DNA from 2 places in the Alloalcanivorax sp. genome. Region 2 is predicted to be linked to the other one. Evidence: predicted binding sites of a transcription regulator. Region 2 holds the regulator's gene; the other holds the start of a gene.
What was found. The regulator sigma-54, encoded in region 2, starts transcription at its own class of promoters, with help from an activator protein. The targets are predictions, from matches to a motif close to TGGCACNNNNNTTGCTNT.

Region 1 (8,480 bases), on a different contig from region 2:
GCGGCGCTCGCGGTCCATCTGGGCGCGCATGATCGCCTGCACCTGCGCCTCGGGCACGGTGTCCCGCGCCACGGTGCGCGCCACCTGAACCTCCGGCGGCACGTCGATCACCAGGATACGGTGCACCATCTCTTTCTGGCTACCCTCGAGCAGCAGCGGCGACACCAGCACCGTATAGGGCGAATCGCTGGTGTGGATTTGCCGGTAGAGCTCACGACCGATGGCCGGATGGGTGATCGCCTCCAGATCGCGGCGCGCCTGCTCGTCGCTGAACACGATATCGCGCAGCGCGCGGCGGTCCAGGCTGCCGTCGTCCTGCAGCACCGCGCCGAACCGGTCGACAATGGCGTCCAGCGCCGGTTCGCCCGGCGCCACCACCGCCCGCGACGCCAGGTCCGCATCGACAATGGTCACACCGCGCCGCGCCAGATGATCCGTGGCCGCGGTCTTGCCGCTGCCGATACCGCCGGTCAGGCCGACAACAAACATAGGGACTCCGCAATCTGAGCGTGTTTGTGGGTGCGGGCCTTGTGGGAGCGGGCCCAGCCCGCGAAAGGCCGGCAAAGCCGGCCGGCAGGATACCAGAGAAGCGCGTTCGGTGGGATTGACCGCTACCCGAGGTTAAACAGCCCCAGGTAGGAGCTCACAATCGCCTCACCCCAGAGCAACGCAATCCACCCGGCGATCGCCAGATAGGGCCCGAACGGAATCCCCTGATCCCGCTTCACACTGCCGCTGGCCATCATCGACACCGCGAACACCAGGCCCACCACGGAGGAGAGCAGCACCACCACCGGCAGATACTGCCAGCCCAGCCAGGCGCCCAGGGCGGCGAGCAGCTTGAAGTCGCCGTAGCCCATGCCCTCCTTGCCGGTGAGCAGCTTGAACACCCAGTACAGGCTCCACAGCGCCAGATAGCCGGCCATGGCCCCGATCACCGCGTCGGACAGGCTCACCGGCGAGATGCCCAGCACCGCCGCCAGTAGGCCCGCCCACAGCAGCGGATAGGTAAGATCGTCCGGCAACAGGGTGGTATCCAGATCAATCACCGCCAGGGCCAGCAGCGTAAAGCTGCCGTACAGCATGAAGATCAACCAGGGATCGTAGCCGAAGCGCCAGGCGCACAGGCCCGCCACCAGGGCGGTAAGCAGCTCGATGATCGGATAACGCTTGCTGATCGCCGCCTTACAGCCGCTGCAGCGGCCCTTCAGCAGCGCCCAGCTCACCACCGGCACGTTCTCGTACCAGCGGATGCGGTGGTTGCAGTGCGGGCAGTGGGAGCCGGGCGTTACCAGGTTGAAGATGGGCGGGGTCTCTTCCCCTTTGGGCGGGGGCTGCTCCAGCAACTCGCGCGCCTCCTGACGCCAGGTGGCCTCCATCATCTTGGGAATACGGTGAATCACCACATTCAGGAAGCTGCCCACCAGCAGGCCGAACAGCACGCAAACCAGGATCAGGGCGGCCGGGTTGGCCGCCAGGTAGTCGAGAAGCAGCACCGTTAAACCACCGCGCCGAGCTGGAAGATGGGCAAGTACATCGCGATGATCAAGCCGCCGATTAACACGCCAAGGATGGCCATGATGAGTGGTTCGAGCATGCTGGTCAGGCCGTCGACCAAATTATCCACTTCGTCTTCGTAGTAGGTGGCTACCTTAGCGAGCATGGCATCAAGTGCGCCAGATTCTTCACCGATGGCCGTCATCTGCAATGCCATCGCCGGGAAGACACCGGTGGAGCGCATGGCGAATTGAAGCTGCTGACCGGTCGCTACGTCTTCTTTAACCTGAAGTACTGCTTTGCGATAAACCACGTTACCGGTGGCCCCAGCACAGGCATCAAGCGCTTCAATCAGGGGCACACCGGCAGCAAACGTCGTGGATAACGTGCGAGCAAAGCGTGCGACTGTGGCTTTATGAGTGATCGGCCCGACCACTGGAATACGAAGTAATGCTCTGTCCACAGCATCACGAAAACCTTGCGATCGCTTACGAGCCTCGGTGAAGCCAATGATTAGAGCTACACCGATCAGTAAGATCATTAGAAAATTGGATTGCAGTCCTTCCGAAAGTCCTATAACAAACTGTGTGAAGGCTGGCAGCTCTGCTCCAAATCCCTCAAATAATTCCTGGAAAGTAGGGACTACCTTTACGAGAAGAATGCCGGTGACGACAACTGCTACGCAAACCACCGCGATGGGATATTTCACCGCTTTCTTGATCTTCTGCTTCAACGCCTCGGTTTTCTCTTTGTACAGCGCCACTCGATCCAGCATGGTTTCAAGGGACCCGGAGGCTTCGCCGGATTCAATCAGACTGCAGTATAGGTCGTCGAACAAGCGTGGATGCTGACGCAGCGCCCCGGCGAAATTGTTACCGCTCTCGACGTCTGTTTTCAGTTTCAGTACCACGTCACGCATGGATGGGTTTTCCAGACCATCGGATACGATCTCAAAAGCTTGCACTAGTGGTACGCCGGCTTTCATCATAGTCGCCATTTGGCGAGTGAAGAGGGCAATGTCCATGGGCTTGACTTTCTTTTTGCCGCCCAGGTTGATCTCTCTTTTCTTCACCACCTTTTTGGCCTGAATGCCCTGCTTGCGCAGCTCGGCGCGCACCAGTGCGGGGCCTTTGCCGGTAATTTCCCCTTTGACCCGGCTGCCTTTGCGGTCGATGCCTTCATAGGTGAAGGTAGCCGGTTTTTGTGCTGTCGCTGTTTTTGCCATAGTCGAAACCCTGACCTACCGAAACCTATAATAGTTTAGTGCCCGCTAGTCACGCGGCTCACCTCTTCGAGACTGGTGACGCCGTGCATAACCTTGATCAGGCCGGAACGGTACAGATCGTTGAACCCCTCTTTGCGGCACTGGTCGGCGATCTGGATGGAATTGCCTTCCTCCATAATGATGCGCGCAATGCCGTCGGTGATGCGGACTACCTCGTAAACCCCCACGCGCCCCTTGTAGCCGCCTTTGCACTTCTCGCAGCCTTTGCCGCTGGGGCCGTACACAGTAAACCCGGATTGAATGTCCTCGTCCGTGAAACCCATCTCAACCAGCGATTGCCTGGGTACATCCACCGGCTCCTTGCAGTGCTCGCACAGCCGCCGGGCCAGCCGCTGGGCGATAATCAGAATCACCGAGGTGGCGATGTTGAACGAGGGCACGCCCATATTGCGCAGCCGGGTCAGCGTCTCCGGGGCGCTGTTGGTGTGCAACGTCGACAGTACCAAGTGACCGGTCTGCGCCGCCTTTACGGCGATTTCGGCGGTCTCCAGATCCCGGATTTCCCCCACCAGAATGATATCCGGGTCCTGGCGCAGGAAGGCACGTAGGGCGGTGGAGAACTCCATGCCCTGCTTGGGGTTCACATTGACCTGATTGACCCCTTCCAGGTTGATCTCCACCGGATCCTCCGCCGTGGAGATATTGCGTTCCGGCGTATTGAGGATGTTCACGCCGGTATAGAGCGATACCGTCTTGCCCGAGCCGGTAGGGCCGGTGACCAGAATCATGCCCTGGGGCTTGCTCAGGGCATCCATATACATCTTCTTCTGGTCTTCTTCGTAACCCAGGTGATCGATGCCCATCTTGGCGCTTTCCGCGTCCAGGATCCGCAGCACGATCTTCTCGCCGTAGAGGGTAGGGCAGGTGTTGACCCGGAAATCGATGGCCCGGGTCTTGGAAATCTTAAGCTTGATCCGGCCGTCCTGCGGTACCCGGCGCTCGGAAATGTCCATGCGCGCCATCACTTTGAGGCGGGCGGCCAGCTTGCTGGCGGTGGTGATTGGTGGCTTGGCCACCGTCTCCAGAATGCCATCTTGACGAAACCGCACCCGGTAGGTCTTTTCATAGGGCTCGAAGTGCAGATCCGAGGCGCCTCCCTTGATGGCATCCAGCAGCAATTTGTTGACGAAGCGCACGATGGGCGCGTCATCGGAGCCCGCAGCCGCGTCTTCCGCTCCTGAAGCATCGGCGTCGGCACTGGCTGTTTCCAGGTTGTCCAGATCATCATCCAGATTGTCGAACGCCTTGCCGTCCTGCTCGGACTCAAGCTGATCAATCCAACGCCGCAGCTTGTCGTCCTCGGCAATCACCGTTTCTACATTCAGGCCGGTGTTAAAGCGGATCTCTTCCAGGGCCGGCAAGTTGGTAGGATCGGACACCGCCACGAACAACCGGCTGCCACGCCGCAGCAGCGGCAGAATGGTGTGTTTGGTGATTAGCTTGGGGTCGACGATGTCCTTGACCATCATCTCTTTAGAGAAGGTGTTCAGATCAATCAGGGGATCGCCGAACTCCTCCGCAGCGGAACGTGCCACCACGGCGGCGCTAACATGGCCGCCCGCCACCAAATGGTGAACCAAAGCGACCCTCGCCTGCCGCGCTTCGGCGGCGGCGGTCTGTGCCGCTTCCATGGAAAGGTGGCCTTCCTTTACAAGACGGCGGGCCAGGCCGCTTAAAGACGCTGCGGAACTATTCATAAGAAGTGATCATGGTTATTTATACTTACCCCCGAAGCAGATTGGCAGCCTTCCTTGCGACTGTAAAGAGCCTGCGATCAAGGGGTTGGCTCCATTAGTTGCATTGCCACCTTAACTGACGGATTTGGTCATAAAGGGTCACAAAGGGTGACGCTCTTTGTCAGCGCCTGACAAAAAACGGCAGCGGTTTGGTGGGGAAAGTGACCTCCAGAGCCGCAAACCCGGCGCGTGAAAGTTGGCCCAATAGCTGCATAGTCACAGCGCAGGCGCTCGCCTCGGGGGTGAGCACATAATAAAGTTTCGACTCTGGAGATTCCGAAATGAAACAAGTGCAGAAGGGTTTTACGCTTATCGAACTGATGATCGTAGTAGCGATCATCGGTATTCTGGCGGCCGTGGCGATTCCTGCTTACCAGGATTACACGATTCGGTCTCAGGTCTCTGAAGGTCTTAGCTTAGCTGCTGGAGCTAAAACTGCCATTACTGAAAGCTATCTGAACACTGGTACCGTACCGGCAGACCGCACAGCAGCAGGAATGTCTGCAACGGCAACCGATACTCAGGGCCAATACGTTAGTAGTCTTGATGTAGCCAACGGCGAGATCACCGTCACCTACGGCAACAATGTTAACGATACAATTGATACTGAAACTTTGGTGTTGACCCCGTATGAGTCCGCAGATGGTTCTCTTGCATGGCAATGTAGCAGTGTTTCTGCTGGCCCGGCTCCTACTGGCACAGCACTCAACGGTCCTACCGCTGGTACCTTGCCAGCTCAGTATGCTCCTGCCCAATGCAGATAACCTGATAGCTGGATAAGAAGCTATCTTTAGAAAAGAGCGCCTTCCTTGAGGGCGCTCTTTTGCTGTTTCTTGATGAAGAGTTCAGCTTAGCGCTGTCACCAATAGCCGAAACGACATTCAATTCAAAACCCGATAACCCCGCCCCCGCATACAGTTCTTAACCACCTGGCTTTTCTCCTGCTCCGCGTCCCCGGCTTTGCCGGCCGCACCGATCACGGCGCCGCCGCCGGCCATGCGTCCGGCGGTGCCGGAGTTGCCGAAGATGGCGCCCAGGATGCCGCCGATGATGGCACCGCCGGCGGCGCCTTCGGCGGCGTCGCGGCCGGTGCTGACTTCGTCGGCGATGGCGCGGCAGTCGGTGAGGTCTTGCTGGTACTGGGCTTCGTCGATGCCTTGCTTGTCCACCACCACGCGCTTGGACGAGGCGCATGCGGTGGTAAGCAGGGCGGCGAGGGTGATCAGGGCGATGCGGTGCATGGTGCCTCCTTGCCGGGTTGGCCGGTGCTTCAGTGCGTTGGACCTTTTATAGCACGGCTTGGTTCGGAAGGTGACGGGGCCGCGAGGCGGCCCTTAGCCGAGCCGCAGCGACAGGTCGATGGCCTGCACGTGCTTGGTGAGCGCGCCGGCGGAGAGGAACAGGTCGCGGGCGCCGGGCAGGTTTTTGACGTCGTCCAGGGTGCGGTTGCCGGAGACTTCCAGGGCGCTCTGGCCGGCCAGGTCGAGGGCGGTTTCCAGCATTTCCGGGGTGAAGTTATCCAGCATGATCTGGTCCGGGGCGAGGGCGGCGGCTTCGCGCAGCTCGTCCAGGTTTTCCACCTCGATGATGATCTTCTTGCCGGGGCCCTGTTCGCGGGCGGCGCGGATGGCGGCGGTGATGGAGCCGCAGGCGGTGATGTGGTTTTCCTTGATCAGGAAGGCGTCGTAGAGGCCCACCCGGTGGTTCTGGCAGCCGCCGCAGAGCACCGCGTATTTCTGCGCGGCGCGCAGGCCGGGCAGGGTTTTGCGGGTGTCGAGCACGGTCACGCGGGTGCCGGCCACGGCGTCGGCGTAGCGGCGCGCGGTGGTGGCGGTGGCCATCATGGTCTGCAGGAAGTTCAGGGCGGTGCGTTCGCCGGTGAGGATGCGCCGGGTGTTGCCGGTGAGCGTGCAAAACACGTCGCCGGCGGCCAGCCGGTCGCCGTCCTTGGCGTGCCATTCCAGGCTCACGCCGCCGAGCTGGCGGAACACTTCCTCGGCCCAGGCGGTGCCGCACAGCACCGCGTCCTCGCGGGTGAGGATGGTGGCGGTGGCGGTGTCGTCCGCGGCGATCAGGCCGGCGGTGAGGTCGCCGTCGCCCAGGTCTTCTTCCAGGGCGAAGGCGACCGCGCGGGTCAGGTGGTCGCCGACGTAGTGGGGCAGGGTGCTGTCTTTATCCATTCGTTTTGAAGAACTCGTTGCTCAGACGGACCACCACCGGCGCCAGCAGCAGCAGCGCGATCAGGTTGGGCACCGCCATTAGAATATTCATGATGTCCGCCAGGGCCCACACCAGGTCCAGCCCGACGATGGCGCCCACCGGCACCACCAGCACCCAGACTATCCGGAAGGGCAGCAGGGCTTTGTCGCCGAACAGGTACTGGGTGCAGCGCTCGCTGTAGAGGCTCCAGCCCAGCAGGGTGGTGAAGGCGAACACCGCCAGGCCGCAGGCCACCACCGCGTTGCCGAGGGTGCCGAAGGTGCTGGAAAACGCCAGCGCGGAGAGCGGCGCGCCTTCCTCGCCGCTGGTCCAGGCACCGGTGGCGACGATGGCCAAACCGGTGACGGAGCATACCACGATGGTGTCGATAAAGGTGCCGAGCATGGCGATGCTGCCCTGGCGGGCGGGGTGGTCGGTGTGCGCGGAAGCGTGGGCGATGGGCGCGCTGCCCAGGCCCGCTTCGTTGGAGAAGATACCGCGCGCCATGCCGAAGCGGATCGCCTCTTTCACGGCGGCGCCGGCGAAGCCCCCGGCGGCGGCGGTGCCGGTGAAGGCGTCGTTGAAGCACAGGGCGATGGCGGCGGGCAGGGCGCTGGCGTGGTCGGCCAGCACGAACAGGCCGGCCAGCAGGTAGGTGAGCGCCATGAACGGCACGATAAAGGTGGCCACCCGGGCGATGCGCTTCATGCCGCCCAGCACCACCAGGCCCACCAGCACCGCCAGGGTCAGGCCGGTGGCCCAGGTGGGCACGCCGAAGCTGTCGTTGAGGCCGTGGGCCACGGAGTTGGCCTGCACGGTGTTGCCGATACCGAAGCCGGCGGCCATGCCGAACACCGCGAACAGCAGCGCCAGCCAGGCCCAGTTCTCGCCCAGCCCCTTGCGGATGTAGTACATCGGGCCGCCCACGTACTGGCCGAGGCTGTCTTTTTCCCGGTAGTGCACGGCGAGCACCGCCTCGGCGTATTTGGTGGCCATGCCCACCAGGGCGATCAGCCACATCCACACCAGCGCGCCGGGGCCGCCGGAGTGGATCGCGGTGGCCACACCGACGATGTTGCCGGTACCGATGGTGGCCGACAGCGAGGTGGCCAGCGCCGCGCCGGCGCCGATGGTGCCCACCCCGGTGGCCGGCGCCACGATCTGGCGGAAGCCGAAGCCCAGCCGGCGGATCGGCAGGAACGTCAGGCGGATGGTCAGGTAGATGCCGGTGCCGGCGATCAGGATCAGCGCCGGCCAGCCCCACAGCAGGCCGCTGATCTGTTTTAGGAGGTCAACAAATTCGGTCATGCCCTTCACGCCCCGTCAACCGTAAAATAGCCAGAGTAGGGAAATTGACCGGTGAGGGGAAGCGGTTCAGATTGAGTCCGATCGCGGTTCTTTGTACGGTGTTACCAGATATTCCCCGAATCGCGGATTGGTTCAAACTTCTCGGCACAGGGCGGTGCTAAGGTACTCTTCGTACGGAAATTCGTAGTGGGCTTCGTAGTTCACGTTTGTCGCCGCCAAGGTGTGTGCCATGTCCAAAGTTACCCGCCTCAAGCCGCTGGAAGGCGGTAAAGGCCGCGCGCTGAGCCTGCCCAGGCCGCTTGAGCGCGTGCGTGACCGCATTACCGAGCGCGCCGGCGGACTGCTGGCGGACATGCTCGACGGCGCCGACGACACCCTGTTCGATCTGGCCGAGAAAGAGACCGACAGCGAGCGCGACCGCTACTTCGATGCCATGCGCGAGCTGCGCCTGCAGC
Region 2 (21,224 bases):
GCTGCCGGGCGCCAACGGCTCGGCGCCGTTCGACGGCGACGGTCTGGCGACGCGGGACCAGGCGTTCGTGGAAGACGGGGTGCTGCGCCGCTACGCGCTGGGCCTGTACGCCGCCCGCCGGCTCGACATGGCGCCCACCGGCAACGGCAGCGGCGTGCACAACCTGTCGATCTCGGATACCGGCGAGGATTTCGACGCCCTGGTGCGGCGCATCGACCGGGGCATTCTGGTCACCGAGGTGATGGGCCAGGGCGTTAATCTGGTCACCGGTGATTACTCCCGGGGCGCCTCGGGTTTCTGGATTGAGAACGGTGTCATACGCAAACCGCTTCAGGAGTTTACCATTGCCGGGAATCTGGGGGAGATGTTCGCCGGCATCCAGGGCAGTGGCACGGACGTGGACCGCCGCGGCAATATCGCGTGCGGCTCGCTGTTGCTGAGCCCGATGAAAATCGCCGGCGCCTGAGGTCGCCGGCGGCGTCACCCGCCATTTTTTCTATTGGTTGTTAATTCGTTTGAAACTCAGGGGAATATTCATGACGGAAGTGAATCCTTACCAAGGACCGGAAACCAACGTGACCAGCCCGCAAGGCGAGGGGACCTTTACGCTGGGCGGTCCGCACAAAGTCACCGTGGGCCAGGCGCTGGGCTGGCTCGGTGAGGGGATGAGAATGCTCAGTGGCCACTGGGGCGTGGTGATCGGCGCCCTGGTGCTGGTGATGGTGATCACCATGGGGCTGCAGTTGATCCCGTTCCTGGGGCCTCTGGCGCAGCCCTTTATCACCACCCTGCTGTACGCCGGGCTGGTGAAGCTGTTCCACCGTATCGCCACCGACGGGCGCTCCGATTTCGGCGATCTGTTCGCCGGCTTTTCCGAGCGCACCGGGCCGTTGCTGCTGCTGGCGCTGGTGCAGATCGGCGTCTACCTGGGCGCCTTGCTGGTGGTCGGCGGTCTGATGGCGATTTTCATGGGCGGCTCCATGTCGCTGCAGTCCATGGACCCGCAGGCGATGAGCAGCGGCATGGGTGTGATGATGGCGATCATGCTGCCGCTGTTCCTGATCGTGTTCACCCTGGTGATGTTCCTGTTCTACTTCGCCGTGCCGCTGATCATGCTGGGCGGCATGGGGCTGGGCGGCGCCATGGGGGTCAGCTTCCGCGCCTGCATGAAGAACCTGCTGCCGATGATCGTGTACGGCATCGTGGTGATGCTGATCATCATGGTGGCGGCCCTGCCGCTGCTGCTGGGCCTGCTGTTCGTGATGCCGATTCTGGCCGGCGCTTACTATGTGTCGTTCCGGCAGGTGCTTACCAGCCCCGCCGACGGTGCCGAACATGGAGCCGAATAACCCCTACCAGGGGCCACAAGCGGCGTTGCTGGAGACGCCGCGCCCCGGCGAGGCGACGGTGGGCCGCGCCCGCCGCCGTCCGGTGGGGCACGGCTGGCTGTGGTGGAAGCGGGCCTGGTCGCTGGTGGCCACCAACTGGGTGCTCTGGTGCCTGGCCGTGCTGGTGTTCTTCGCGGTGATTTTGGGCATCAGCCTGTTGAGCCTGTTCGTGCCGGTGTTGGGCAGCTTCGTGCCGACCCTGTTTTCGCCGGTGCTGGCGGCGGGGCTGTTCCATCTTGCCTGGCGGCGCTGGGGCGACGACGACTTCGAGTTCGGCGATCTGTTCGCCGGCTTTTCCAACCGCACCGGGGCGTTGTTTCTCGCCGGGCTGATGCAGCTGCTGCTGCAGATCGGCTTCACCGCGCTGATGGCGGCCCTGGTGTGGGTGGCGTTCGGCCCGGATATCGCCGCCTTCTTCAGCTCCGCCTTCGGCAACGCCCTGGAGCCGGTGCCGGAGATCAGCGCCGGTCTGGACGGCGCAAAGATGGCGCTCACCGGCTTGCTGGTGACGGCACTGTCGCTGCCCTATATGGCGCTGATCTGGTTCCAGGCGCCGCTGGTGTACTTCGGCGGGCGCAACGGCTTCCAGGCGCTGGGGGAAAGCCTGATCGCGGTGCTCAAGAACTGGGCGCCGATGCTCTGGTACAGCCTGGTGGTATTGCTGGTGATGCTGGCGGTGGGCGGCGCGCTCGCGCTGCTGTTCGTGCTGACCAGCACCCTGCTGGGCCCGGGTGTCTCCGGGGCGCTGGCCATGGTGCTGCTGAGCCTGCTGGCGCTGGTGCTGGGCCTGTTCCTGATGGCGGTGCTGACGGTGTCGGTGTACGCCTCGTTCCGGGATATCTTCGGCGCGGATGATGAGCCGGAAGCGACGCCCGAACTCGCTTAGACCACCAGGTTGGCGTAGAGCAGGGTGGCGAGACCGAGGAAGGCCATGAAGCCGACGATGTCGGTGACGGTGGTCAGCACCACCGACCCGGCCAGGGCCGGGTCGATGCCCATCCGTTTCATCACCATCGGGATCAGGGCGCCGGCGCCGGCGGCCACCACCAGGTTGAGGATCATGGCGCAGCCGATGATCACGCCCAGGCTCGGGTCGTCGAACCAGAGCGCGGCGGTGGCGCCGATCACCAGCGCCCAGAGCAGGCCGTTGAGCGCGCCCACCGCCAGTTCCTTGGTGAGCAGATAGCGGGTGTTGCCCGCCTGCACCTGTCCCAGCGCCATGGCGCGGATCACCAGGGTCAGGGTCTGGCTGCCGGCGATGCCGCCCATGCTGGCGACGATCGGCATCAGCACCGCCAGGGCCACCACTTTCTCCAGGGTATCCTCGAACAGGCTGATCACCGCCGAGGCGGCCAGGGCGGTGAGCAGGTTGATGCCCAGCCACAGCGCCCGGCGGCGCACCGTGTGCCAGACCGAGCCGAAGGTGTCTTCGTCCTCGTCCAGGCCGGCCATGCCCATCAGCGAGTGCTCGGCTTCTTCCATGATCACGTCGACCACGTCGTCAATGGTGATCCGGCCCACCAGCATGCCGTTGTCGTCCACCACCGGGGCGGTCACCAGGTCCAGCCGTTCGAACAGCTTGGCCACTTCGTGGGCGTCCTGGGTGGCGGGGATCGCTTCTACATCGGTGATCATCGCTTCGCGCACCGAGGTGCCGGGGTCGGATATCAGCACGCGGGTCAGCGGCAGCACGCCGACGAACTGGTTCTTGCGGTTGACCACCAGCAGGTTGTCGGTGGTCTTGGGGATATCGCCCAGGCGTCGCAGATAGCGCTGCACCACGCTGAAGGTGATCTCCGGGCGCACCGTGATCACGTCCGTGTTCATCAGGCCGCCGGCGGTGTCCTCCGGGTAGTTCATCACCTGTTCCAGGCGTTCCCGGTTCTGCGCGTCCAGGCCGGCCAGCACGCGGCTGGTGACCTGTTCCGGCAGTTCTTGAAGGAGGTCGGCCAGATCGTCGGTGTCGAGGTCCTCGATCAGCTCCACCAGCTCTTCGGTGGGCAGGTCGCGCAGCAGCTCCACGCGCACTTCCTCGCCGAGATACTGCAGCACCTCGGTTTCCTGCTCCTGGTTGAGCAGCTGCCAGAGGATTTCGCGTTCGCGGGGCGGGGAGGACTCGATCAGGTGCGCGGCTTCGGCGCCGGGCAGGTTGTTGAGCACCTGCCGCACTTCCGAAAAGGTGCCGCTGGCCAGGGCACGGTTGACCGTTTTCAGATTTCGGCGGTGGCGGGTTTGTTCTGCGGTCATGGTTCCCTCCTTAGGCGCGCCAGTTTACACCACCGCGCATTACCGGAGGATCAAAGCTTTAAAAAAGCGGCCTACTCGCCTTCGTCGAACTTGCGCTGGAACAGATCGGTGAGTTCGTCCATGGCCGGTTGTTCGTCCTCGCCGTCCACGCACACCCGCAGGGTGGTGCCTTTGGCGGCGCCCAGCGTGAGCAGCCCCATGATGCTCTTGGCGTCGATGCGGCGTTCTCCGTGAATCACCTGAATACTGCAGCTGTAGCGCGAAGCCACGCTGACCACCTTGGCGGCGGCGCGTGCGTGCAGGCCCAGCTTGTTGGTGATGGCCAGGTCCTGTTCAATCATCCATCCAGCTCCCGGTGGCGAACGTGCAAGGGCACGCCCTGGTTACGCAGCCGGTGGGCCAGCTGCTCGGTGATATAGACCGAACGGTGACGGCCGCCGGTGCAGCCCACGGCCACCGTCACATAGCTGCGGTCGTTGGCCGCGTAGGTGGGCAGCCAGCGGTTCAGAAAGTGGAAAATGTCTTCCAGCATCAGCTCGCTCTCCGGGTGCCCGCGCAGGAATTCGGCGATGCGCTCGTCGCGACCGGTCAGCGGCCGCAGCTCGTTGTGCCAGTGCGGGTTGGGCAGGGCGCGCACGTCGAACACCAGGTCGGCGTCGCGGGGCAGGCCGTTTTTATAGCCGAAGGATTCGATCAGCAGCGACAGATTGACGTCGCGGCGGGCCACCCTTTGCCGGATCAGGTTGCGCAGCGTGTGCACGTCCAGGCTGCTGGTGTCGATCACCAGATCGGCGAGCATGCGGATGTCGGCCAGCAGGTGCGCTTCGTACTCAATCGCGTCGGCCAGGGTGCGGTCGTCGTCGCTGAGCGGGTGGCGGCGGCGGGTGGCGCTGAAGCGCTCCAGCAGGGTGCCCGGGTCGGCGTCGAGGAAGATCACCTCGGTCTCCACCTGCTGGTTTTTCAGTGCCTTGATGATGCTTTTGAACGCCAGCAGCTGGCGGGGCAGGTTGCGCGCGTCCACGCCCACCGCCACCCGCTCGGGGGCGTGTTCCTCGGTGTCGAGCTGTTCCGTGAGGGTGGGCAACAGCCCCAGGGGCAGATTGTCCACGCAATAGTAACCGTGGTCCTCCAGGGCCTGCAGGGCGGTGGTTTTACCCGACCCGGAGCGGCCGCTGAGAATGGTGAGCTTCATAAGGGGGCAACCGGTAAGGGCTAGGACGCGAGGCGTAGTTCCGCTTCCGATTCCACCGCCACCTGGAACAACTGCTGGTTGCTGTGGGCCCGTCGCAGGTCGCTGCGGTAGTCATCGTCGTTGAACAGGCTGGCCAGGTGGCTGAGTGTCTTGAGGTGCTGTTCCGGGTTCTGCTCCGGCACCAGCAGCACGAACACCAGATCCACCGGGCGCCCGTCGACGGCGTCGAAGTCCACCGCGTCTTCCAGCTTCAACAGCAGGCCCACCGCGCCCTCGCAGTGGCCCAGCCGGCAGTGGGGAATGGCGATGCCCTCGCCGATGCCGGTGGACCCGAGTTTTTCCCGGGCCACCAGGGCGTCGAACACTTCCTGCTCGTTGAGGCCGCCGCAGCTGGCCGCGGCCAGCTGGGCGATCTGATCGAGCAACCGTTTTTTACTGGTGACCGACACGTCGTTATAGGTGCGGTCTTCGCTGAGCAATTCACGTACTCGCATAGGGTTAATGACCGTGTTTACGGTCCACCGTCTTCTCTTTGTGTTTGAGGATTTGCCGGTCCAGCTTGTTGGTCAGCGCATCAATGGCCGCGTACATGTCGTCCGCGTGGGCGGTGGCGAACACGTCGGCGCCGGAGATGTGGATGGTGGATTCGGCCTTGTGGGATTTGGGCTCCGGAGACAGGATCACCTGAATGCTGGTGATCTGATCGAAATGGCGCTCCAGTTTGGCGAACTTTTCGTCCACATAGTCACGCAGGGCGTCGGTGATATCCAGGTGGTGACCACTGATGTTTATTTGCATGGCTGGCTCCTATACCTCGTTAAGACCCATCCTCCGCGCGCCTACACCAAACGCTTGCGGGCGCTCGAGGACGGGATGCGCATCGCCTCGCGATATTTGGCGACCGTGCGGCGCGCCACCTTGATCCCCTGATCATTCAGCAAGCTCGCCAGCTTGTTGTCGCTGAGCGGCTTGCGAGGACTCTCGGCGGCGACCAGCTTCTTAATGATGGCACGAATGGCGGTGGAGGAACACTCACCGCCGCCGTCCGTGTCGACGTGACTTGAGAAGAAATATTTCAGCTCGAACACGCCCTTGGGCGTGAGCATGAATTTCTGGTTGGTGACCCGACTGATGGTGGACTCGTGCATGCCCACGGCCTCGGCGATGTCCGCCAGGACCAGCGGTTTCATCGCCTCTTCACCGTAGTTGAAGAAGTCCTGCTGCACCTCGACGATGCGGCTGGCCACTTTCAGCAGGGTGTCGTGGCGGCTTTGCAGGCTTTTCAGGAACCATTTGGCCTCCTGCATGCAGTTACGCAGGTACTGGCCGTCCTCGCCGCCGACCTGGCGGGCCATCTGGGCGTACTGGGCGTGGAGGTTGACGCGCGGCAGCACCGCCTCGTTGAGCGCCACCCGCCAGCCGCCCTTGTGGGCGCTGACCACCACGTCGGGGACTGCGTAATCGGCGCTCTCGCCGCCGATCTGCTGGCCCGGGGCCGGGTCCAGGCCGCGCAGCAGGGCCATGGCCGCGAGCAGGGCCTCCTCGGTGGCGCCCAGGGCGCGCCGCAGGCCGGCGTAATCGTGTTTTTCCAGCAGCGTCTGGTGCGCCAGCACCGCGCGGGCGTGGTCCAGATGCGGAGTGTCCTCGGGCAGCTGGGCCAGCTGCACGCCCAGGCACTCGGCCAGGTCGTGGCTGGCCACGCCGACCGGGTCAAACTGTTGCAGCCGGTGCAGCACCGCCACCACTTCATCGTCTTCCACCGGGTCGTCCGGGTCGGCGATTTCGTTATGGGCGGTGGTGACCAGGTCTTCCAGGGGCACGGTGACGAAGCCGCGCTCGTCCAGGGCTTCAATGATGATCTGCGCGATCACCCGGTCCCGGTCGCTCATCGGCGTCAGGTTGAGCTGCCACTCCATGTGGCTGATCAGGGTGTCCGGGTTGGCGTGGCGCTGCTGCCAGGCGTCGGCGTCCTCGCTTTCGCCGCCGGGGCTGCTCTGGCCCACGTAGAGGTCGTCCCAGTCGCTGTCGGTCTCCACCGGGCCGTCCACCAGGTCTTCCAGGGCGTCGCTGCGCTCCACGTCCAGGTCCGCGTCGGCGTCGTACTCGCCGTCATCGGCGCTGAAATCCTCGGCGCCTTCCTCAATTTCCAGCAGTGGGTTGGTCTCCACCGCCTGCTGGATCTCCAGGCGCAGGTCCAGCGTCGACAGCTGCAGCAGGCGGATTGCCTGCTGCAGCTGGGGCGTCATGGTCAGCTGCTGGCCGATTTGAAGCTGTAAGGAGGGTTTCATGCTGCGTGTCTGGTTGCTCGATCCCGAGGGTTGGAGCATAGCAGCATCAATCGAAATTAAGCAATAATCATGCCAGCTATTGTGTTGTCCGGCGGAAGGGTGTAGGGCGATGCGGCGGGAAGGCGTCCACTATATGCAAGGGTTTGGGCGGTGCGCAAGGCGCGGCGGCGCCCGCCGCCGCTTTTGTCGCCACTAGAGCCGGAAATCGGCGCCCAGGTAGACGTCGCGCACCTGCTGGTTGCCGAGAATGGTGTCGGCGTCGCCGTCGGCGATGATATGGCCGGTGCTGACGATATAGGCGGTGTCGCAGATATCCAGGGTCTCGCGGACGTTGTGGTCGGTGATCAGCACGCCGATGCCGCGGTCCTTGAGATGGCGGATGATGCTCTTGATGTCGTTCACGGAGATCGGGTCGACCCCGGCGAAGGGCTCATCGAGCAGAATAAAGTCCGGGTCCGTGGCCAGACCGCGGGCGATCTCCGCGCGCCGCCGCTCGCCGCCGGACAGGCTCATGCCCATGCTGTCGCGGATATGGTCGATGTGGAATTCCTGCAGCAGTTTCTCCAGCTGCTCCTTGCGCTCCGCCTTGCTGAGGCTCTTGCGCGTTTCCAGGATCGCCATGATGTTCTGCTCCACGGTGAGGCGGCGGAAGATGCTCGCCTCCTGGGGCAGGTAGCCGATGCCGCGTTTGGCCCGGCCGTGCATGGGCAGGTGGGTGATGTCGTTGCCGTTGATCTCGATGCGGCCGGCGTCGGCGGCCACCAGGCCCACGATCATATAGAAGCAGGTGGTCTTGCCGGCGCCGTTGGGGCCCAGCAGACCGACGATCTGGCCGGCTTCCACTTCCAGGGAGACGTCCTCGATGACGCGGGTGCTCTTGTAGCTCTTGGCCAGGTTATGGGCGCTCAGATGTGCCATCTCAGGGGGTCTCCGCATTGTCGGGTTGCGCGGCCGGGGCGTCCTGGGCCGGTTCGCCGTTGTCCTGCTCCTCCGGCTCGGCGTCCTCGCTGGCTTGCTCGGCGTTCTTGGCCGGGATCACCAGACGGACCCGCTTGTCGCCTTCGCTGCTGGCGTCCACGCGGCGCGAATCCAGGTTGTACTCCACCTTGGCGCCTTCGAAGGTGTTGCCCTGGTGGGTGACGCGGGCGTTGCCGGTGAGCACCAGGCTGCGCTGCGCCAGGTCGTAGACCAGCTTGTCGGCGCGGGCGTTCAATTCCTTGCCTTCCACCATGCGCACCGGCGACCCGGTGGCTTCCACCCGCATCAGTTCATTGTTCTCGGTGAACAGGCGGATCACATCCGCGTTCAGGCGCCGCTTGCCCTGGATCAGCTCGGCGTTGCCGCGATACACGCCGGTGCCGGCGCTCTGTTCGAAGGTGGCCTCATCGGCGCTCACCTCCACCGGGCCGGTGGGCTGCTGGGCGGCGGCGCCGGCGGTCAGCGCGGTCAACGCCAGAGCCAGCAGAGCCTTGCCCAGGGCGGACCTATTCCGTGCTGCCTGTGAATTCACTTACCACTCCTTGCTTGAGTGTCATTTCGCCGCTGGTCAGATCGCTTTCCATGGCGCCGGCGCGGGTGCGGCCGTCGCGGTGGCGCATGGCGAGCTCGCCGGGGGAGACCACGCGGTTAGTGTCGTTGTGGTACTGCAGTTCCTCGGTGTCCAGGGTGACGCCGTTGCTTTCGCTGCGCGCTTCCACCTGGTCCGTGAAGACAATCAGGTCACCGTTGTCGCGCACTTCACCACGGCGGGACTGGATCGTCCACAGGCCGTTGCTGTTGTCCATGCGCAACACCGGTTCAGTGAGGGTGGTGAGCGCGTCCCGTTCGTACTGCTCCAAGTGATCCGCCACCAGGCGGTACTGCACCCGGCCGTCCTCTTCGTCGTAGGCTTTGGCGACGATCCGGTCGGCGATGATCATCGGCGCGTTGAGAAACGCCTCGCGGTCCTCTTCCAGAGGGTTGTCCCACTCGTGCAGGGTCATCAGCACGATCAAGCCCAGCAGCAGGATGCCGGAGGCGCTAAGCAGGCCCTGCCGTTTCACGCGTCACCCCGGTGTTCGAGAAGGGCGTCGCAGATTTCGCGCACCGCGCCTTCGCCGCCTCGGGCGCGGGTCACGTGGTCGGCCGCCGCCCGCGCGCAGTCGTGGCCGCTGGACGGTGCGAAGGCGATCTGCGCCCACTGCAGGGCCGGCACGTCCGGTTCATCGTCGCCGGCGTAGCCGGTTTCGCGGGCGGTCACGCCCAGCGAGGCGGCCAGGTCGGCCAGCGCCACGCCCTTGTCCTCGCGGCCCTGGATCACGTGCTGAATGCCCAGCTCGGCGGCGCGGCGGGCCACCATGGGCGTGTCGCGGCCGGTGATCAGCGCCAGGGTGACGCCGCTGGCGGCCAGTTTCTTGAGGCCGTGACCGTCCAGGGTGTTGAACACCTTGAGCGCTTCGCCGTCGGGGCCGTAATAGAGGCGGCCGTCGGTGAGCACGCCGTCCACGTCGAAGGCCATCAGTTTCAGGTTGCGCGCGTCGGCGCTGGACACCAGCAAGGTCACTACATCACCCCCGCGCGCAGCAGGTCCTGGGTGTTGAGGGCGCCCACCGGGCGCTGGTCGGCGTCACACACCACCAGGCCGTTGATCTTGCGCGTCTCCATGATTTGCAGGGCCTCGGCGGCCAGGTGCCCGGGCGGCATGGTCACCGGGCGCGGCGACATCACGTCGGCGATGCCGGCCTGGCGGATATCCAGGCCCTTTTCCAGGGTGCGGCGCAAATCGCCGTCGGTGAAGATGCCGATCAGGCGGCCGTCGTCGTCCACCACGGTGGTCATGCCCAGGCCCTTGCGGGTCATTTCCAGCAGGGCGTCGGACAGGCTGGCGTCGCGGTTGACCCGGGGCAGGCGCTCTTCCGCGTGCATGATGTCGTCGACCTTGAGCAGCAGGCGCCGGCCCAGGCTGCCGCCCGGATGGCTGAGGGCGAAGTCCTCGGCGGTGAAGCCGCGCGCCTCGAGCAGGGCGATGGCAAGGGCGTCGCCCATGGCCAGCGCGGCGGTGGTGGAGGTGGTGGGCGCCAGGTTGTGCGGGCAGGCCTCTTCTTCCACGCCCACGTCGAGATGCACGTCGGAGAGCTGCGCCAGGGACGAAGAGGGGCGGCCGGTCATGCTGATCAGCACCGCGCCCTTGCGCTTGATCACCGGAATAATGGTGAGGATTTCGCCGGTTTCGCCGGAATTGGACAGCGCCAGCACCGCGTCCTCGGTGGTGATCATGCCCAGGTCCCCGTGGGACGCCTCGCCGGGGTGGACGAAGAACGACGGGGTGCCGGTGCTCGCCAGGGTGGCCGCCAGCTTGCTGCCGATATGGCCGCTTTTGCCCATGCCGGTCACGATCACCCGGCCCTTGCAGGCCAGCAGCAGCTCGCAGGCCTGCTCGAAGGTGTCGCTGACGCGCTCGCCGAGCGCGGCCACGGCGCGCGCTTCCACGTCCAGAACACGGCGGGCGGTGGCGATGTGGTTATGACTCATAATGATTCGTGTCTCCTCGCTGGCGGAGATTATACACTGGCCGAAGCGCCGCTGACTGCCCTTGGAACCCTTAAGCGTTCGGATGTTCCAATTGATTGTGGGAGCGGGCTGGGCCCGCTCGCACAAAAAGTGCTTCGTAGAGGCCTTGGCTGGACAGTTCGGAGTGAACGCCGTAAAAACTAGCATCCTCAGACACGACAGGGAGTGACGTATGATCTTCAAACAAGGCTTCGCGGCCACGCTGGCGCTGCTTATGCTGGTCTCGGCGGGCTTCGCCCAGGCCGCCCAGGACCCCCGCGATCTGGTCCAGGAGACCGTGGAGCGGATGACCAGCCGTATCGACGCCGAGCGCGAGCGGCTGGAAAAGGACGAAAGCTACGCCCGTGAGCTGGTCCGCGAGGAGCTGGTGCCGCTGGTGGATTTCAAGCGCATCACCCGCATGGTGATGGGCGAGCACTTCGACCAGGCCAGCCGGGACCAGAAGTACGAGTTCCTGGAAGTGTTCAAGAACAGCCTGATCAACACCTACGCCTCCGGCGTGACCCTTTACCAGGGCCAGGAGATCCGCGTGCTGCCGATGCGCGAGGAAGACCGCAAGGGCAACTACGCCCGGGTGCGGCTGGAAGGCACCACCAACGACGGCAAGGTGATTCCGGTGTTCTTCACCCTGTTCCAGTCCGATGACCAGTGGAAGGTGGTCAATGTGTACGTCAACGGCCTGGACCTGCGCGACGTGTACCGGGCCCAGTTCGCCCAGTCCATGCAGCAGCTCGGTGACCTGGACAAGGTGATCGACAGCTGGTCCGCGGAAAGCGCCGACCTGGAAGAGAAAGTGGACGTGGAGACCGGCAGCGGCGCCTGACCCCGCCGCCGGGCGGCCGGCCCCTGGATGGCCGGCCCCCGGAGCGCCGGCCGCCGGATGGCCGGCCCTCACAATGACAAGCCACCGCGCCCTCGCGTATCATTACCCGTTCATTGAAACGAGGAGTGATCATGAAATCGGAAGACGTGAAGGCGCTGGTGGAAGCCGGTTTCGAGGATGCCGATGTGGCCGTGGAAGGGGAAGGCGACCGCTTTCTGATCCGCGTGATATCCGATGCCTTCGAAGGCCTGATGCCGGTGAAGAAACAGCAGCTCGTGTACAGCTGCATCAACCCGCAGATCGCCGATAACTCCATTCATGCCGTCTCGATCAAGACCTTTACCCGTGCCGAATGGGAAAAAGCCCAGAAAATGGGCCTTGCCTGACCGTACCGTCTTTTCCGCGTAGGAAGCTCCATGGACAAATTGATCATCACTGGCGGTCGGCGTCTCGACGGCGAAATCCGCATTTCCGGTTCCAAGAACTCATCGCTGCCGATCCTGGCCGCCACCCTGCTGGCCGGGGAGCCGGTCACGGTGGGTAATCTGCCCCACCTGCAGGACGTGACTACCCTGATCGAGCTGCTCGGCCGCATGGGCGTGCACGTGGTGATCGACGACAAGCTCAACGTGGAGGTGAACCCCACCACCATCCAGGAGCTCACCGCGCCCTACGAGCTGGTTAAAACCATGCGCGCCTCGATCCTGGTGCTGGGGCCGATGGTGGCCCACTTCGGCGAGGCCTCGGTGTCGCTGCCCGGCGGTTGCGCGATCGGCTCGCGGCCGGTGGACATCCACCTGCGCGGCCTGGAGGCCATGGGCGCCGAGATCGTGGTGGCCAACGGCTACGTACACGCCAAATCCAACGGCCGCCTGAAGGGCGCGCGCATCGTGATGGACACGGTCACCGTGACCGGCACCGAAAACCTGCTGATGGCGGCGGCGCTGGCGGACGGCACCACGGTGCTGGAAAACGCCGCCCGCGAGCCGGAAGTGGTGGACCTGGCCAACTTCATCAACCGCATGGGCGGCAAGGTGAGCGGCGCCGGCACCGACACCATCACCGTGGAAGGCGTGCCCAAGCTGGGCGGCTGCCACCATGACGTGATCGCCGACCGCATCGAGACCGGCACCTATCTGATCGCCGCCGCCATCACCGGCGGCCGCATCAAGTGCAAGGACACCGACCCGAGCCTGCTCGACGCGGTGCTGCACAAGCTCAAGGAAGCCGGCGCCAAGATCGAGACCGGCGACAACTGGATCAGCCTGGACATGGAAGGCCGCCGGCCCAAGTCGGTGAACCTGCGCACCGCGCCGTACCCGGCCATGCCCACCGACATGCAGGCCCAGTTCACCGCCCTGAACACGGTGGCGGAAGGCACCGGCACCATTGTCGAGACGGTGTTCGAAAACCGTTTCATGCACGTGCAGGAAATGAACCGCATGGGCGCCGACATCGAAGTGCAGGGCAACACCGCCATCTGCCGCGGCGTGGCCAGCCTCACCGGCGCGCCGGTGATGGCCACCGACCTGCGCGCCTCGGCGTCGCTGGTGATCGCCGCCCTGGTCGCCGAGGGCGACACCACCGTGCAGCGTATCTACCATATCGACCGGGGGTACGAGTGCATCGAGGAAAAACTGCAATCGCTGGGCGCCGTGATTCGCCGCGTACCCGGCTGAAGCGTGGCGCCGATGGAAACCGACATGTCCGAAAAACCGCTGATTATCGCCCTCTCCAAGGGCCGCATACTTGACGAGACGCTGCCGCTGCTCAAGCACGCCGGTATCGAGCTGCTGGAGGACCCGTCCGCGTCCCGCAAGCTGATCTTCGACACCACCCGCGATGACGTGCAGATCATCATCATCCGCGCCACCGACGTGCCGCCCTACGTGCAGCACGGCGGCGCCGATATGGGCGTGGCCGGCAAGGACGTGCTGATGGAAAACGGCGCCGAAGGCATCTTCGAGCCGCTCGATCTGGAAATCGCCCGCTGCAAGCTGATGGTGGCCGCGCTCAAGGACGCGCCGCCGGTGAGCGGGCGCCTGCGGGTGGCCACCAAGTTCGTCAACGTGGCGCGCCAGTATTTCGCCCAGCAGGGCAAGCAGGCGGAGATCATCAAGCTCTACGGCGCCATGGAACTGGCGCCGCTGGTGGGGCTGGCGGACCGCATCGTGGACATCGTCGACACCGGCAACACGCTGCGCGCCAACGGCCTGGAGCCCACCGAAACCATCGCCGACGACATTTCCTCCCGGGTGGTGGTCAACCGGGCCAGCATGAAGACCCGTCACGCCGCGATTCAGGCGATTCTTGATAAACTCGAGCAAGCCGTGGAGCAACGCCGGGAAACAGCATGAAGACCAACCGTTTAAACGCCAACGACGCGGATTTCGTTCCCCGCCTGATGGCGCTCACCGCCTGGAGCGAAGAGCGCGACGAGGAAGTGGGTGAGCGGGTGCGCGGTATCCTGCGTGATGTGGCCGGCCGGGGCGACGCCGCGGTGGTGGAGTACACCAACCGCTTCGACCGCCGCGACGCCACTTCCATGGCGGATCTGACCGTGGAGCGGGCGCAGCTGGAAGCGGCTCTTGAGCGTCTGCCCGCCGAGCAGCGCCAGGCCCTGGAAGCGGCCGCCGAACGGGTCAGCGATTACCACGCCCGTCAGAAGCAGGATTCCTGGCACTACCGCGACGCCCACGGCACCCTGCTGGGCCAGCAGGTGACCCCGCTGGACCGCGCCGGCATCTACGTGCCCGGCGGCAAGGCCGCCTACCCCAGCTCGGTGCTGATGAACGCGCTGCCCGCCCGGGTCGCCGGCGTGGCCGAAATCGTCATGGTCAGCCCGGCGCCGGACGGCGAGCTCAACGACATGGTGCTGGCGGCGGCGGCGGTGGCCGGCGTGGAGCGTTTCTTCACCCTGGGCGGCGCCCAGGCGGTGGGGGCGCTGGCGTTCGGCACCGAGACAGTGCCGGCGGTGGACAAGATCGTCGGCCCCGGCAACATCTACGTGGCCGAGGCCAAGCGCCAAGTGTTCGGCAAGGTGGGCATCGACATGATCGCCGGCCCGTCGGAGATTCTGGTGGTCTGCGACGGCAAGACCGACCCGGACTGGATCGCCATGGACCTGTTCTCCCAGGCCGAGCACGACGAAGAGGCGCAATCCATCCTGGTCAGCCCGGACGCGGATTTCCTCGCCCGGGTGGAAGAGGCCATGGAGCGCCTGGTGCCGACCCTGGAGCGGGAAACCGTGATCCGCACCTCGATGGCCAACCGTGGCGCCCTGATTCAGGTGGACGACCTGGATCAGGCCATGGAGGTGGTCAACCGCGTCTGCCCGGAGCACCTGGAGCTGTCCCTGGACGACGCCGAGGTCTGGGCGAAGAAAGTGCGCCACGCCGGCGCCATCTTCCTGGGCCGTCACACCCCGGAGGCGCTCGGTGATTACTGCGCCGGGCCCAACCACGTGCTGCCCACCAGCGCCACCTCGCGGTTCTCGTCGCCGCTGGGCGTGTACGACTTCCAGAAGCGCAGCTCGTTGATCGGCTGCTCGCCGGAGGGCGCCAGCGAGCTGGGCAAAATCGCCTCGGTGCTGTCCCGCGCGGAGAGCCTCACCGCCCACGCCCGCAGCGCCGAGATGAGGATCAAGAAGCCGCTATGAGCCGATTCTGGAGCCCCTTCGTCCGCGACCTGGAGCCCTACGTGCCCGGCGAGCAGCCGAAAATGGCGCGGCTGGTGAAGCTCAACACCAACGAGCACCCGCTGGGCCCCTCGCCCAGGGTGATCGAGGCGATCCGTGCGGCCGCCGACGACCGCCTGCGCCTGTATCCGGACCCGGACGCCACCGAGCTCAAGGACGCCATCGCCGCCTACCACGGCGTCAGCCGCGCCCAGGTGTTCGTCGGCAACGGTTCCGATGAGGTGCTGGCGCACATCTTCTTTGGTCTGTTCAAGCAGGACCGGCCGCTGCTGTTCCCGGACATCACCTACAGCTTTTATAAGGTGTACTGCGGGCTCTACGACATTGATTACCGGCCGGTGCCGCTGGACGACGACCTGGCCATCGATCCGGCCGACTACACTGCCCCCAACGGCGGCATTATCTTCCCCAACCCGAACGCGCCCACCGGCCGGCTGCTGCCGCTGGACGCCATTGAAGCCGTGCTGGCCGCCAACCCTGAGTCGGTGGTGGTGATCGACGAAGCCTACGTGGATTTCGGCGGCGACACCGCCATCGCCCTGGTGGACCGCTACCCCAACCTGCTGGTCACCCAGACGCTCTCCAAATCGCGGTCACTGGCCGGCGTGCGCATCGGCTTCGCGGTGGGCCATCCTGAGTTGATCGACGGGCTGGAGCGGATCAAGAACAGCTTCAATTCCTACCCGCTGGACCGGCTGGCGATCGCCGCCGGCAAGGCCGCCTTCGAGGACGAAGACTTTTTCCAGCGCGGCCGCGAACTGGTGATCGAAGAGCGGGAAACCCTGCGCCGGGCGCTGGAAACGATGGGGTTCCAGGTGCTGCCCTCGGCGGCCAACTTCCTGTTCTGCCGCCACGCCACCCGCCCCGGCGCCGACCTGGCGGCGGCGCTGCGCGAGCGCGGCATCATCGTCCGCCACTTCGGCAAACCCGAGCGCATCCAGGACCACTTGCGGATAACGGTGGGGCGCCCCGATCAGAACCGCGAGCTCACCGAAGCCCTGGAAGAAATCCTGTAGGAGCGGGCCCTGCCCGCGAAAGGGAGCGAAGCTCCCGGCAGGATCCCAGAGACGCTGTTTGTGCCGCTGTTAGATAGGCCTCTGGTATCCCGCCGGGTGGCTATAAGCCACCCTTTCGCGGGCTAGGCCCGCTCCTACGATTATTCGTTTGCTGGTGGGCGCGTGCCGATGGTCACGTCCAGCTCCAGCTCCTGGGTATTGCGCCGCACGTTGAGGGTCAGCTTGGTGCCCGGCTCGGTGCCGGCGATGCGGTTCATCGCCTCGTAGCCGTCCTTCATGGTGTTGCCGTCGATGCCGATCAGCACATCGCCGGCTTGCAGGCCGGCGTCCTGGGCCGGGCTGCCGGACACCACCTCGGTGACCACGCCGCCGACCACGTCGTCCATGCCGAAGGTTTCCGCCAGGGTGGGGTTGATGTCCTGGACGGTGACGCCCAGGTAGCCGCGGATCACCCGGCCGTGTTCGATCAGGTCGGACATCACCTCGCTGGCGATCGACGCCGGGGTGGCGAAGCCGATGCCCTGCCAGTTGCCGTCCGAGGACAGAATGGCGGTGTTGATGCCGATCAGATGGCCACGGGTGTTGATCAGCGCGCCGCCGGAGTTGCCCCGGTTGATGGCCGCGTCGGTCTGGATGAAATTCTCGAAGGTGGCGATGCCCAGATGGGTGCGGCCGGTGGCGCTGACGATGCCCATGGACACGGTCTGGCCCACGCCCAGCGGGTTGCCGATGGCCAGCACCACGTCGCCGACGCTCACCGGCTGCGGGCCGTTCAGTTCGATTTGCGGCAGGTCTTCCAGGGCGATCTGCAGCAGCGCCAGGTCGGTTTCCGGGTCGGTGCCCACCACCCGCGCCGGGGCGTCCCGGCCGTCGCGCAGGGCCACCAGGATCTCATCGGCGTCGCGGATCACATGGTAGCTGGTCAGCACATAGCCTTCGGAGGACACCAGCACCCCGGAGCCCAGGCTGGCCAGGGCGCGTTCGCGGCGCGGGCGCTCCATGAAGCGGTTGAACAGCGGGTCGTCGCTGAGCTGCTCGCCGCCGCGGGTGACGATCTGCGTGGTGTAGACGTTGACCACCGCCGGCGCCGCCCGGGCCACCGCGTCGGCGTAGCTGTCCGCGCGGGGCGCGGTGGCAATCACCGGCGCGTCGGCGTCGCGCGCCCCCGGGCCGTGCTCGTACCACCACAGCACCGACAGGCCCACGGCCAGGCCGGCGACCACCGGCAACGCCAGAAATCGAAACAGTTTTAATAACGGGCCTGTTAACACTTATCCAAGCCTCCGCCCCCGCGAATCATGTAGACTGCGCGCAATAGTAGCAGGGAGACCTCCATGCTGAAACGCGATCATTTGCTGCGTGTGCTCGACGACGAGCTGCAGCCTCACCGATTCCGTGACTACAGCCCCAACGGGCTTCAGGTGGAAGGCCGCGAGCAGGTGCGGCGGCTGGTGACTGGTGTCACCGCCTGCCAGGCGCTGATCGACGCGGCCATCGTCGAAGAAGCGGACGCCATCTTCGTGCATCACGGCTACTTCTGGAAAAACGAGGACCAGCGCGTTCGTGGCATGAAAAAGCAGCGGCTGCAGAGCCTGTTGCGCCACGACATCAGCCTGTTCGCCTACCATCTGCCGCTGGATGCGCACCCGCAATTGGGCAACAATGCGCAACTCGCGCGTCGCCTGGGGCTGCGCGTCGAAGGCGGCATGGAAGCGGGCAACCCGCTCTCCATCGGCAACGTGGGGCGTCTGGACGACCCGATGAGCGCCCGCGATTTCGCCGTCCATGTGGAGTCGGTGCTGGGGCGCGAGGCGCTGCATATCGGCGACGGCGAGGACGAAATCGAAACCCTGGCCTGGTGCACCGGCGCCGCCCAGGGCTTTATCGAACAGGCCCAGGCGCTCGGCGTGGACGCCTACTTGAGCGGTGAGATTTCCGAGCCCACCACGCATTTCGCCCGTGAAACCGGCATTCATTATTTCGCCTGCGGCCACCACGCCACCGAGCGCTACGGGGTGCAGGCGGTGGGAGAGTGGCTCGCCAATGAGTACGGGCTGGAACATACCTTCATCGATATCGATAACCCGGTCTAGGGTGGCATCTCTTCGGCAGTACGGGAACGCATGAACATCACGGTGATTTACAACCCTACCGCCGGGGGCGGCAGGGAGCGGCGGCTGCGCCATTTCGTGCGCGCGCTGGAAGAGGGCGGCGGCAAGGTGCGGCTTTACCACACACGCGCGCCCGGCGACGCCACCCGTTATCTGCGCGGCCTGGCCGATCAGGGCGAGGTGGTGGTGGCGGCCGGGGGTGACGGCACCACCAACGACGTGATCAACGGCCTCAACCCGGGCGTGGCGCTGGCGCTGTTTCCGATCGGCACCGCCAATGTGCTGTCCCGGGAGTTGTCGATTCCGCGCCGCCCGGAAGCCGCCGCCAAGGTGGTGCTCGACGGCCGCACCCTGAACGTCACCCCGGCGCGGCTGAACGGCCGCCGCTTCATGGTGATGGCGGGCATCGGCTACGACGCCTGGGTGGTCGATCAGGTGGACCTGATTCTCAAGCGCCGGGTGGGCAAGCTCGCCTATGTGATCAGCATGATCCGCCAACTGTTTCGCTACGGCCAGGTGCAGTACCGGATCACCGTGGACGGCCGCCCGCTGGACTGCTTTTCCGCGGTGATCACCAATGGCCGCTACTACGGCGGCAGCTTCGTGCTCAGCCGCGAAGCGGGCCTGGCCAAGCGCAGCCTGCAGGTGTTGATGTTCCAGCGTCCGGGCCTGGGCTTCCTGCTGCGCTGCCTGGCGGCGCTGGTGGTGGGGCGCATGGAGCGGGTCGACGGTGTCGCTTCGCTGAGCGCCGAGAAGGTGACCGTCACCGCGCCCGGCCTGGAGCCGGTGCAGGCGGACGGCGACCCGGTCGGCTGGCTGCCCGCCGAGATCGAACTGGAGCCGGCGCCGGTCAAGTTGCGCGTGCCCTGGGCGTAACGCGCAGAGCTTGCGGCTATAAGCACCAAACCGAAAGTTCTTAGCAGCGGTGGAGGGCCCCGGACGCGGGCCGGTATAATCCGCCGCCATCACAGACACAACCGACCATCTAGGGAGTGAACATGTCGCAATTGGTGAAACCCCACGGCAGCGAGACGCTGAACATTCTGTTGCTGGAAGGCGCGGAACGGGAAAGCGCGCTGGCCGCCGCCGAGGCGTTGCCGAAAATCACCCTCAGTTCCCGCGAGCGCGGCGACCTGATCATGCTCGGCATCGGCGGTTTCACCCCGCTGGACGGGTTCATGGGCAAGGCCGACTGGCAGGGCGTGTGCGACAACATGGCACTGGCCAACGGCGTGTTCTGGCCGATCCCGATCACCCTGTCCACCGACCAGGCCACCGCCGACGGCCTGGCCGACGGCGCCGAAGTGGCGCTGGTGGATGACAACGGCGACATCATGGGCTCCATGGTGGTCAACGAGAAGTACACCATCGACAAGGCCCACGAGTGCCAGCAGGTGTTCAAGACCACGGACGAAGAGCACCCGGGCGTGAAAATGGTGCTCGCCCAGGGCGACGTCAACCTGGCCGGCCCGGTGAAGGTGTTCAGCCAGGGCGACTTCCCGGAGAAGTACGCCGGCATCTACATGACGCCCACCGAAACCCGCGCCATGTTCGAGCAGCGCGGCTGGAAAAGCGTCGCCGCCTTCCAGACCCGCAACCCCATGCACCGCTCCCACGAGCACCTGGCCAAGATCGCCATCGAAATCTGTGACGGCGTGATGGTGCACTCGCTGCTGGGCAACCTGAAGCCCGGTGACATCCCGGCGGAAGTGCGCCAGGACGCGATCAGCACCCTGGTCGAGCACTACTTCGTGGAGAACACCGTGGTGCAATCCGGCTACCCGCTGGACATGCGTTACGCCGGCCCCCGCGAGGCGCTGCTGCATGCGCTGTTCCGTCAGAACTACGGCTGCTCGCATCTGATCGTCGGCCGTGACCACGCCGGCGTGGGCGACTACTACGGCCCGTTCGACGCCCACCACATCTTCGACGAGATCCCCAACGACGCGCTGATCACCCAGCCGCTGAAGATCGACTGGACCTTCTGGTGCGACAAGTGCGGCACCATGGCCAGCATGCGCACCTGCCCGCACACCGCCGACGACCGCGTACTGGTCAGCGGCACCAAGCTGCGCAAGCTGCTCAGCGAAGGCGGCGACGTGCCGGACAACTTCAGCCGCCCGGAAGTGCTGGAAGTGCTGCGCAACTACTACCAGGGCCTGCAGGAACACGAAAAAGTGAAGGTGGAGCTGAAAGGCCACTCGGCCCGCTAAGCCCCGCGCTCTTCAGGCAAATAAAAAACCCGGCTTTGAGCCGGGTTTTTTATGCCTCCGCTGTGGGAGCGGAGAGTTGTGGGAGGGGGCCCCTGTGGGAGCGGGCCCCGCCCGCGAAAGGCCGGCAAAGCCGGCCGGCAGGATCCCAGAGCCCTCATTTTGACCCTTCTAAATCAGCGCGGCTTATCACTGTCATCATCATTGCCCACATCCGCGTAATCCCGCGGCGGCGCCACCACCGCGGCGGGCTCGTCCTCGTCCCGGCCCACCGGGCTGTAGGGCCCGTCGGCCTTCTTCTTGCCCAGGCCGAAGTCCTCGGACAGCGTGCCCTGGGCCTTGGGGGCGTAATCCAGCGGTTGCGAAGCCGGGGTGTCCGGCTCGAACGCTGCGTCCAGGTTCTTCGCCGCCGCCTTGCGCCGGCCCGCCTCGCTGCACAGACCGTGGGCGCCCTGGGACAGATGCTGATGCACCGCCCGGTAGGACTGGGTCAGGTCGTTGACCAGATCGGCGGTTTCCAGGAAGTGGCGGTCCACCTGGTCCCGGTAGTGATTAAGCGCGTTGCGGGCTTCATCACGCTCGCGAATCAGTTGGCTGCCCTGGCGCCGAGCGGGCAGCAGCCAGTATAAAACACCGGCGCCGGCCACCAGGCCGGCGAGGAAAGAGAGCAGGTGGGTTGTCAGCATATCCATGTCATACTCCT

Region 1: a site for sigma-54 is predicted at 4,716-4,733, ahead of ACEQZD_RS10665 (pilin). Genes of this name have one in related genera too.

What each region holds. Positions count from the first base shown of each region.
Region 1 covers NZ_CAXPXK010000087.1:655-9,134, reverse strand. Annotated here, with positions in the region: gene coaE (dephospho-CoA kinase) at 1-489, opposite strand, end outside; gene ACEQZD_RS10680 (A24 family peptidase) at 612-1,496, opposite strand; gene ACEQZD_RS10675 (type II secretion system F family protein) at 1,499-2,722, opposite strand; gene pilB (type IV-A pilus assembly ATPase PilB) at 2,758-4,479, opposite strand; gene ACEQZD_RS10665 (pilin) at 4,800-5,282, shown strand; gene ACEQZD_RS10660 (glycine zipper family protein) at 5,400-5,759, opposite strand; gene nadC (carboxylating nicotinate-nucleotide diphosphorylase) at 5,853-6,698, opposite strand; gene ACEQZD_RS10650 (alanine/glycine:cation symporter family protein) at 6,691-8,025, opposite strand; partial or broken gene ACEQZD_RS10645 (DUF1631 family protein) at 8,255-8,480, shown strand, end outside.
Region 2 covers NZ_CAXPXK010000100.1:105,280-126,503, forward strand. Annotated here, with positions in the region: gene pmbA (metalloprotease PmbA) at 1-466, shown strand, start outside; gene ACEQZD_RS12765 (BPSS1780 family membrane protein) at 537-1,349, shown strand; gene ACEQZD_RS12770 (BPSS1780 family membrane protein) at 1,336-2,274, shown strand; gene mgtE (magnesium transporter) at 2,271-3,635, opposite strand; gene ACEQZD_RS12780 (HPr family phosphocarrier protein) at 3,707-3,976, opposite strand; gene rapZ (RNase adapter RapZ) at 3,973-4,827, opposite strand; gene ptsN (PTS IIA-like nitrogen regulatory protein PtsN) at 4,848-5,321, opposite strand; gene hpf (ribosome hibernation-promoting factor, HPF/YfiA family) at 5,326-5,625, opposite strand; gene ACEQZD_RS12800 (RNA polymerase factor sigma-54) at 5,667-7,115, opposite strand; gene lptB (LPS export ABC transporter ATP-binding protein) at 7,308-8,033, opposite strand; gene lptA (lipopolysaccharide transport periplasmic protein LptA) at 8,035-8,625, opposite strand; gene lptC (LPS export ABC transporter periplasmic protein LptC) at 8,600-9,157, opposite strand; gene ACEQZD_RS12820 (HAD family hydrolase) at 9,154-9,612, opposite strand; gene ACEQZD_RS12825 (KpsF/GutQ family sugar-phosphate isomerase) at 9,657-10,625, opposite strand; gene ACEQZD_RS12830 (phospholipid-binding protein MlaC) at 10,837-11,487, shown strand; gene ACEQZD_RS12835 (BolA family protein) at 11,619-11,873, shown strand; gene murA (UDP-N-acetylglucosamine 1-carboxyvinyltransferase) at 11,904-13,166, shown strand; gene hisG (ATP phosphoribosyltransferase) at 13,191-13,844, shown strand; gene hisD (histidinol dehydrogenase) at 13,841-15,145, shown strand; gene hisC (histidinol-phosphate transaminase) at 15,142-16,200, shown strand; gene ACEQZD_RS12860 (S1C family serine protease) at 16,341-17,471, opposite strand; gene ACEQZD_RS12865 (Nif3-like dinuclear metal center hexameric protein) at 17,535-18,293, shown strand; gene ACEQZD_RS12870 (diacylglycerol kinase family protein) at 18,324-19,187, shown strand; gene sat (sulfate adenylyltransferase) at 19,310-20,524, shown strand; gene ACEQZD_RS12880 (YhcB family protein) at 20,698-21,213, opposite strand.